DNA from 2 places in the Micrococcus sp. SL257 genome. Region 2 is predicted to be linked to the other one. Evidence: riboswitches for the same ligand, from Rfam matches in the RefSeq annotation. Region 2 holds a riboswitch; the other holds the start of a gene.

Region 1 (4,029 bases), 1.2 Mb from region 2:
GGACCTCGTCGTGCCCGTGCCCGGACCCGAGGACCCGCCCGAGCGGGCCTGGCTCGTCCTGCCCCACCGCCACCCGGTGCCGACGCTGCTGGAGGAGACGCGGGACGCCGTCGTGGGCCTGGCCGAGACGCTCGCCGCCGTGCTGCCGGTCACCGTGCTCGCCCACCCGCGCGACGCCGGGGCGGCGCGGCTGGTGCCCCCGGAGGTGGACCTGTTGCGCGCGCCCGTGGGCTCACCGCTGCTGGGCCGCACCGGGCCGAGCTTCGTCCGCCGCCCCGAGGGCCTGGCCGCCGTCGCCTGGCGCAGCGCCGCGGGACTGACCGGGACCGGGCCGCTCGACGGCGCGGCCGCGACGGCCGTGGCGGAGGCGGCGGGACTGCCGCTGCTCACCCCCCTGCTGCGCGCCCCGCGCGGGGCCTGGGTGAGCGACGGCGAGGGGACGGCCGTGGTGGCCGCGGACCCCGTGCTGGACGGGCGGATCAACGGCGCGTGGACCCCCGGCCAGGTGGCCGCCGAGTTCGCCGCCCTGCTGGGGATCACCCGGGTGCTGTGGGTGCCGCCGGCACCGCGGCCGGACACCGGGCCGTGGGGCGGGCCCGGCCACCTGGCCTCGTGGGTGCGGCTGGGGGGCGACGGCGAGGCCGCCGTGCACTGGCGCGGCGACCGGTTCCACCCCGAGCACCCCTACGCGGCGGCGGCGCTGCGCTTCCTGCAGGGCGCCGACGACGCCGCCGGCCGGCCCCTGCGCGTGCGCACGGTGACCGGGGCGGCGCAGCCCGCCGCGTACGACCCGGCCGAGCGGGGCCCCCGCTCCCTCCTGGACACGCTGCCGCTGGGCGCTGCGGTGCTGCGGCCGGCGTTCGAGGACGCCGCGGGCGAGGAGGCCGCAGCCGCCGCGTGCGCGGCACTGCACCCGGGGCTGCCCCAGCTGTCGTTCCCCGCCCCGCCGCTGCTGCGGCTGGCCGGCGCGCTCAACGACCTGGTGCTGCTCCAGCCCCGCCCGTGACCTCGTCGGTCGCGGGGCCGTCGTCGTCCCCGCCGTCCGTCGGGGCGCGGTCCTCGTCCTTCCCGTGCGCGTCCGAGCGCCAGGCCGCCGGGCGCAGCCGTTCCAGGAGCGAGGACTGACGGCGCTCCATCCCCTTCAGGTCCGAGGCGATGAGCGCGTTGATCCAGCGGGCGTTCGGGTCGGCGTCGATCAGCACGGCCTTGGCCAGCAGCGTGCAGGGCAGCGCGAGGATGGCGCCGAGCGGGCCGAGGACCCAGGCCCAGAAGAGCAGGGAGAGGAAGCTGACGGTGGGGATCACGCCGATCGCGTCGCCGGCCACCTTGGGCTGGATCACGGACTGCAGCACGAAGTTCAGCACCGAGTAGCTGACCACCACCCACAGGAAGTCGGACCAGCCGCCCGCCGCCAGGCCCAGGACGGCCGGCGGCAGCAGGCCGATGATGAAGCCGATGTTCGGGATGTAGTTGGTGAGGAAGCTGAGCACGCCCCACACGAGCGCGAGCGGCACGCCGATCAGCATGAGGGCAATCACGTCCAGCACCGCCACGATCAGGCCGAACACCGTGGTGACCACCCAGTAGCGGCGCACGCCCTGGGCGAACTCGACCAGGGCGTGGCCGAACTCGTGGCGGGCGGTGCTGAGCAGGCGGACGCGGCGTTCGACGTCCATCGAGTCCATGGCCAAGAAGAACATGCCCATGATCACGGTGACGAGCAGGCCGAAGACCGCGTAGACGTTCGTGGCGATCTTCGTGATGGCGCTGACGGCCGTCCCGGTGACGGCGCTCATGTCGATCGAGGCCAGCTGCTGGGACACCATGTCCGGGGTCACGCCGCGCTCGTTGAGCCAGTGCGAGACGTCCAGGACGATCTGCTGGAAGCGGTCCGCGTACTTGGGCAGCTCCGCCACCAGCTCGAGGCCGGACCACACCATCATGCCCCCGAACACGGCCATCACCGCGACGACCAGCAGGACGGTGGTGGCGGCCCCGAGCACGGGGTGCAGGCCCCGGCGGATGAGCCAGGCCTGCAGGGGGTAGGCCACGATCACGAGGTTCAGCCCCAGGAACACAGGCGCCGCGATGGAGGCGATCCCCTGGAAGAACTGCACCACCAGCACCAGGCCCGCGAGCGTCAGGACGATCACCAGCATGCGCGGCCACATGCGGTGGGGGCGGCGGATGTCCCAGTCGGAGGCGGGGCTGGACGAGGCGGGCGGCGGGGTCACCCCCGCGGGCTGTGCGGCGCTCACGCGGGCAGTCTATGCGCGGGCCGGACGGGGTAGGGTCGGGACCAGTCCACATCGACAGGGGAGCGCCCGCGCGGCGCTGAGAGTGCGGTCCGCCGCAGACCCTCGAACCTGCTCCGGTCCGCACCGGCGAAGGAAGTCGAGTCTCCCGGTCGACGTCGTCCCGGGATTCCGGTGGCGGCCTCGTCCCGGCCCCTCTGCCGTCCCAGAGGAGAACCGCCATGTCCCGCACCCCGCACCGCGCCCTCGCCGCCCTCTCAGTGGCCGCCCTCGCCCTCACCGGCTGTTCGGTGTCCGGCTCGTCCGGCGACGGGGCGTCGTCGTCCGCCGCCGGCGCCGGCGGCGAGCCGACGACGGTGACGATCATGACGCACGACTCGTTCAACCTGCCCCAGGAGCTCGTCCAGAAGTTCGAGCAGGAGTCCGGCTACACCCTGAAGACGACGGCCCCCGGCGACGCCGGCAGCGTGGTGAACCAGCTCCTGCTGGCCAAGGACGAGCCCACCGTGGACGGCGTCTACGGCGTGGAGGACCACTCGGCGCACCGCCTCGTCCGCGAGGGCGTCGTCGCCGAATACACCCCGCAGGACCTGCCCGCCTCCGCACAGGACCGGATGGTGGAGGACCGCATGACCCCGGTGGACCAGGGCCAGGTGTGCTTCAACACGGATCCGGCATGGTTCGAGGCCCACGACGTCGAGGCCCCCACCTCGATCGACCAGCTCGACGACCCCGAGTACGCGAAGCTGACGGTCGCCACCTCCCCCGTGGCCTCCTCCCCCGGCCTGGCGCTGCTCGCGGCCACCACGGAGAAGTACGGCGACGACGGCTGGCAGGACTGGTGGCGGGGCCTGATGGAGAACGGGGGCAAGGTCGCCGACAGCTGGTCCGACGCCTACAACTCGGACTTCTCCGGCGGCGAGGGCAAGGGTCGGTTCCCGGTGGTGCTCTCCTACTCCTCCTCCCCCGCGTTCGCCCCCGAGACCGAGGTGATCGAGGACTCCTGTACCCCGCAGGTCGAGTACGCCGGCGTGCTCGAGGGCGCGAAGAACCCCGAGGGCGCGCAGGCGTTCGTGGACTTCATGCTCACCGAGGAGGTCCAGTCCGCCCTGCCCGAGTCGATGTACATGTACCCGATCGACGAGTCGGTGCAGCTGCCCGAGGAGTGGGCGCAGAACGCGCCGCTCGTCGAGGACGCCATCACCCCGGACCCCGCCCGCATCGACGAGCGCCGCGAGGACCTGCTGAAGGAGTGGACCGCCCTGGCCGAGGCCTCCCGGCGCTGATGTCCGCGCTCACCGAGGTCGCGGCCCCCGGCACGGACCTGCCGCGCCGGCGGGCCCGCGGCCGGGGGGACGGGCTCGGCCCGTGGTGGCTGGTGGCCGCCGTCCTGCCGGTCGCCTTCCTGCTCGTCTTCTTCGCGTGGCCCGTGGCGGCCATGCTCTGGCGCGGGATCGGCGGCGACGCCGACGCGTTCACCGGCGCCGTGGACCTCACCGCCTTCAGGGAGACCCTCGCCCGCGAGCGCACGTGGCGCATCCTCGGCCAGACGCTCGGCATGGCCGCCGCCGGCACGGTGGTCTCGGTGGCGCTCGGCCTGCCGACCGCGTTCGTGCTGCACCGGCGTCGCATCCCGGGGCGGGCCGTGCTCCGCGCCCTCGTGCTCGTGCCGTTCGTGCTGCCCACGGTGGTGGTCGGCGTCGCGTTCCGCGCCCTGCTCGCCCCCGGCGGACCGCTCGGCTTCACCGGGCTGGACCAGACGACCACCGCCGTC
Region 2 (4,029 bases):
GGTCGCGGGGCTCGCGGGCGGCGGGGTCCAGGGCGGCGGTCACCGCTCGTCCTCCTCGGCCGTGACCCGCCCGGCCATCGGCGAGGAGGCCAGGGCGTGCTCGCGGCGCGGGATGCGCCCGGCACGGCGGGCGTGGAAGCCCGCCTCGAGCGCGAGCCGGCACGCGTGGGCCATGCGGGCGGGCTCGGCGGCGCGCGTGATCGCCGAGGCGGCGAGCACGGCGTCGCAGCCGGCCTCCATCGCCAGGGCGACGTCCGAGGCGGTGCCCACGCCGGCGTCGAGCACGATCGGCACGGAGGCGCGGGAGACGATCAGCTCCAGGTGTGCGCGGTTGAGGATGCCCAGCCCCGAGCCGATCGGCGAGCCCAGCGGCATGACGGCGGCGGCGCCGGCCTGCTCGAGGCGCAGCGCCATGGCGGGGTCGTCCGAGGTGTAGGCCAGGACGGTGAAGCCGTCGGCGGCGAGCCGCTCGGTGGCCTCGAGGGTCTCGACGACGTCGGGCAGCAGGGTGCGCTCATCGGCGATGACCTCGACCTTCACGAGGTCGGTCTCGAGCGCCTCCCGGCCGAGCCGGGCGGTGAGCACGGCGTCCCGGGCGGTGTAGCAGCCGGCGGTGTTGGGCAGCACGTCGATGCCGAGGCGGTCCAGCAGCGCGACCAGGCCGTCACGGGTGTCCGCGGACCAGCGGCGCAGCGCCACGGTGGTGAGCGTGGTGCCGGAGGCGACGAGGGCGCCCTCGAGGGCGGTCAGGTCGGTGATGCCGCCCGTGCCCATGATGAGCCGGGAGGCCAGGTCGTAGCCGCCGATCCGCAGCGGCGGGATCGCGGGGGCGGCGGGCGGGGTGCGGTGCTCGGCCATCGCTCAGCCCCCCTGCACCGCGGTGACGACGTCGACCTCGTCCCCGGCGGCCAGCTCCCGGGTGGCCCAGGCCGACCGGGGCACGACCTCGCCGCCGACCGCCACGGCCACGCCGAGCCGCCGCCCATCCGCGGCGGCGCCGTCCTCGCCGATCGCGCGCCCGGTGACGTGCGCGACGACGTCGCGGACGGTGGCCACGGCCAGCTCGGCGGGCTCTCCGTTGAGGGTCAGGGGGAGGGTGCTCATGCGATCTCCTTCAGGCGGGCGTGCAGCAGCTCGAGGATCCGCCCGGCCGCCCAGGGGGCGAGCAGGATCCCGTGACGGTGGAAGCCGGTGGCGACGACGGCGCCCGGAGCCTCGGGCACGGCGAGCACGCGCGGGGCGTCGTCGGGGGTGCCGGGGCGGGCGGCGGTGGTGATCTCGACCAGCTCGCACTCGCGGACGGCGGGCAGGATCGCGGCGGCGTCGGCGAGCAGGTCCAGCACGGCCCCGGCGGAGGTGCCGGCCAGGCCGTCCTCGCGGGCCGAGGCGCCGACCACGAGGGTGCCGTCCGCGCGGGGCACGAGGTAGACCTGGCGCCCGTGGACGAGGCCGCGGACGGTGCGGGTGATCAGGTGCGACTCCCCCGGCAGCAGCTGCTCGGGGCGCACCCGCAGACGCAGCACGTCGCCGTGGACGGGGCGCAGCGGGACCTCGACGGCGGTGGCCGCGCCGCCGATCCCGCGGTGGCCCAGGCCCGCGGCGAGGACCGCGCCGTCGGCGGTGAGGACGCCCCCGTCGGCCAGCGTGAGGCGCACCCCCTCGCCCTCCGGGCCGGCGGCGGTGACGCGTCCGGCCACGAACCGGGCGGCGGGTCCGGCGCCGACCGGGAGCGGGCCGCCGTCGGGTCCGGTCTCGGCGCGCAGGGCGGCGACGCAGGCGGCGGCGAGCCGTCGCGGGTCCACCTGATGGTCGTCCGGGGCGTCGAAGCCGGCGGCCAGGCCCGGGGCCAGGGCGGGCTCGGCGCGGCGCAGCGCGCGGACGGAGACGGGCTCGACCCGGCGACCGAGGATCGAGGCGTGCTCGAGCACGTGGTCCCAGGCGCGGGCGTCCGAGGGGTCCGCGGCCACGATCCAGGCGCCCTGTGCGAGGAAGCCCGTCTCCACATCGGTGAAGGCGGCGAGCAGGTCCACGAGGGCCGGGTAGGCCTCCCAGCCGGCCTGCAGCAGCGGGGCGAGGTCGTCCTGGCTGAACTGGGTCTCGGCGAGCGGCGCGAGCATCCCCGCCGCGGCGTGGGTGGCCCCGGCCACGGCGTGCGGGCGCCCGGCGGCGTCCAGCTCGGGGGCGATCAGGGTGACGGCGTGGCCTGCGGCACGCAGACGCACGGCGGCGGTGAGGCCGATGATCCCGGCCCCGACGACGGCCACGTGCACGGACCGGTCCTCCTCACGGCGGCATGACCCGCATCGAGTGGTGATGGTCGGCCGCGCCGGCGCGGTGCGCCCCTGCGGCCCTCTCAGCCCGGCGTGTGCGGCCCGGGCTCCCATGGAACAGCGGCCAGTCTGCCACAGTGGGCGCATGCACTCCCCCGATCCGCTCCTGATGACCGCGGCCGGCCGCGACGACGGCGGCACCGGCCCCGGCGCGCGCCGCCGCGCCCGCCTCGCCGCCTCCCGGCTGTACGTCTGCACCGACCTGCAGCGGTTCCTGCGCCCGGACGGCACGCTCGACACGGCCGCGTTCGCCGACTTCTGCGCGGCGGCGTTCCGCGGCGGAGTAGACGTGATCCAGGTGCGGGACAAGGCCGTGGACGTGGCGGTCGAGCTGGCCGCGTTCGCCACGCTCGTCCCGCTGGCCCGGGAGCACGGGGCGCTCTCGGCCGCCAACGACCGCGCCGACGTCGCCGCCCTGGCCGGGGTGGACGTGTTCCACACGGGCCAGACCGACCTGACCACCGCGCAGTGCCGCGCCCTGCTGGGCCCGGACGTGGTGCTCGGCCGCTCGTGCCACACCGAGGCGCAGGTGCGCGGCGCCCGCGCGGAGGACGGCCTGGACTACTTCTGCACGGGGCCGGTGTGGGCGACGCCCACGAAGCCGGGCCGGGCCGCCGTCGGACTGGAACTGCCGACCCTCGCCGCACGCCTGGACGCGGAGGACCCGGCGGGGGCGCGGCCGTGGTTCGCCATCGGCGGCGTCGACGCGGACCGGCTGCCCGAGGTCCGCGCGGCCGGGGCGGAACGGATCGTGGTGGTCCGCGCCGTGACGCAGGCCGAGGACCCCGAGGCCGCGGCCCGGACCCTGCGCGCGGGCCTGCCCGGCTGACGCGCCCCGCGGGGAGGTCACGGACGGGCCGTCCTGATGGTGTAGAGTCGACGAGTCCGCAACGCGCTCGACGCGTCGCGACCCCCGCCTCCGTAGCTCAGGGGATAGAGCGTCTGCCTCCGGAGCAGAAGGCCGCAGGTTCGAATCCTGCCGGGGGCACGAGCGAACAGAGCCGGACCCCCGTGGCGACACGGTGGTCCGGCTCTTCTGGGTTCTGCGGACCCGGACGCTCGAGCGGAGCGGGAGGTCCGGGTCACCGGCATTCGAGGCGGGAAATCGACCTCATGGGACGTCCCGAGGTGCGTATTCGCCGGATTTCCCGCCTCGAACGTGTCGAAGCCCGGAGGTCCCGCCCTCAGCCCCGCTGCGCATGACCGTGGTCGACGGGCCCGTGCCACGTCGGCCGCGAGGCGTCCCCGACCGCGAGCGCCTCCCCCGCCCGCATCGCGTCGGCCAGCCACGGCTTGGCCCGCTCGAGTGCGTCGTCCCAGCTCAGGCCCGCCCCGGCCAGCGTGGCCAGGGCCGAGGAGAGGGTGCAGCCGGTGCCGTGCGAGGCGCGGGTCGTCACGCGCGGGCCGCGCACCTCGTGCACGGCCCCGCCCACGCGCACGACGGCGTCCGGCACCTCCGCCGCTGCGGCCTCGGGCGCCTCGGTCTCGTCCAGGTGCCCGCCCTTGAGCAGCACCGTCACCCCGTGCTCGGCGGCCAGGCCCCGCGCCGCGTCGAGGGCGGCGTCCCAGTCCGTCGCGTCCCGCCCGGTCAGCCGGGCCAGCTCGGGCAGGTTGGGTGTCACCAGGTGCGCCACCCGCAGCAGCCGGGCCCACGCGGCGCGCCCGTCGTCGTCGCCGACCGCGGTGAGGGCGTCCCCGC

The links. A riboswitch is a leader RNA that binds a small molecule or an ion and turns the genes downstream of it on or off. The one in region 2 is predicted to bind thiamine pyrophosphate.
Region 1: it holds a riboswitch for thiamine pyrophosphate, as region 2 does, so the genes downstream of both, OVA32_RS03595 (thiamine ABC transporter substrate-binding protein) here and OVA32_RS09185 (FAD-dependent oxidoreductase) in region 2, are expected to answer to the same signal.

The regions. Positions count from the first base shown of each region.
Region 1 covers NZ_CP113053.1:758,203-762,231, reverse strand. Annotated here, with positions in the region: gene OVA32_RS03605 (agmatine deiminase family protein) at 1-1,006, shown strand, start outside; gene OVA32_RS03600 (AI-2E family transporter) at 972-2,258, opposite strand; TPP riboswitch at 2,305-2,410, shown strand; gene OVA32_RS03595 (thiamine ABC transporter substrate-binding protein) at 2,477-3,541, shown strand; gene OVA32_RS03590 (ABC transporter permease) at 3,541-4,029, shown strand, end outside.
Region 2 covers NZ_CP113053.1:1,981,716-1,985,744, forward strand. Annotated here, with positions in the region: gene moeB (molybdopterin-synthase adenylyltransferase MoeB) at 1-43, opposite strand, end outside; gene OVA32_RS09175 (thiazole synthase) at 40-858, opposite strand; gene thiS (sulfur carrier protein ThiS) at 862-1,104, opposite strand; gene OVA32_RS09185 (FAD-dependent oxidoreductase) at 1,101-2,270, opposite strand; TPP riboswitch at 2,264-2,394, opposite strand; gene thiE (thiamine phosphate synthase) at 2,416-3,159, shown strand; tRNA gene OVA32_RS09195 (tRNA-Arg) at 3,246-3,318, shown strand; gene thiD (bifunctional hydroxymethylpyrimidine kinase/phosphomethylpyrimidine kinase) at 3,515-4,029, opposite strand, start outside.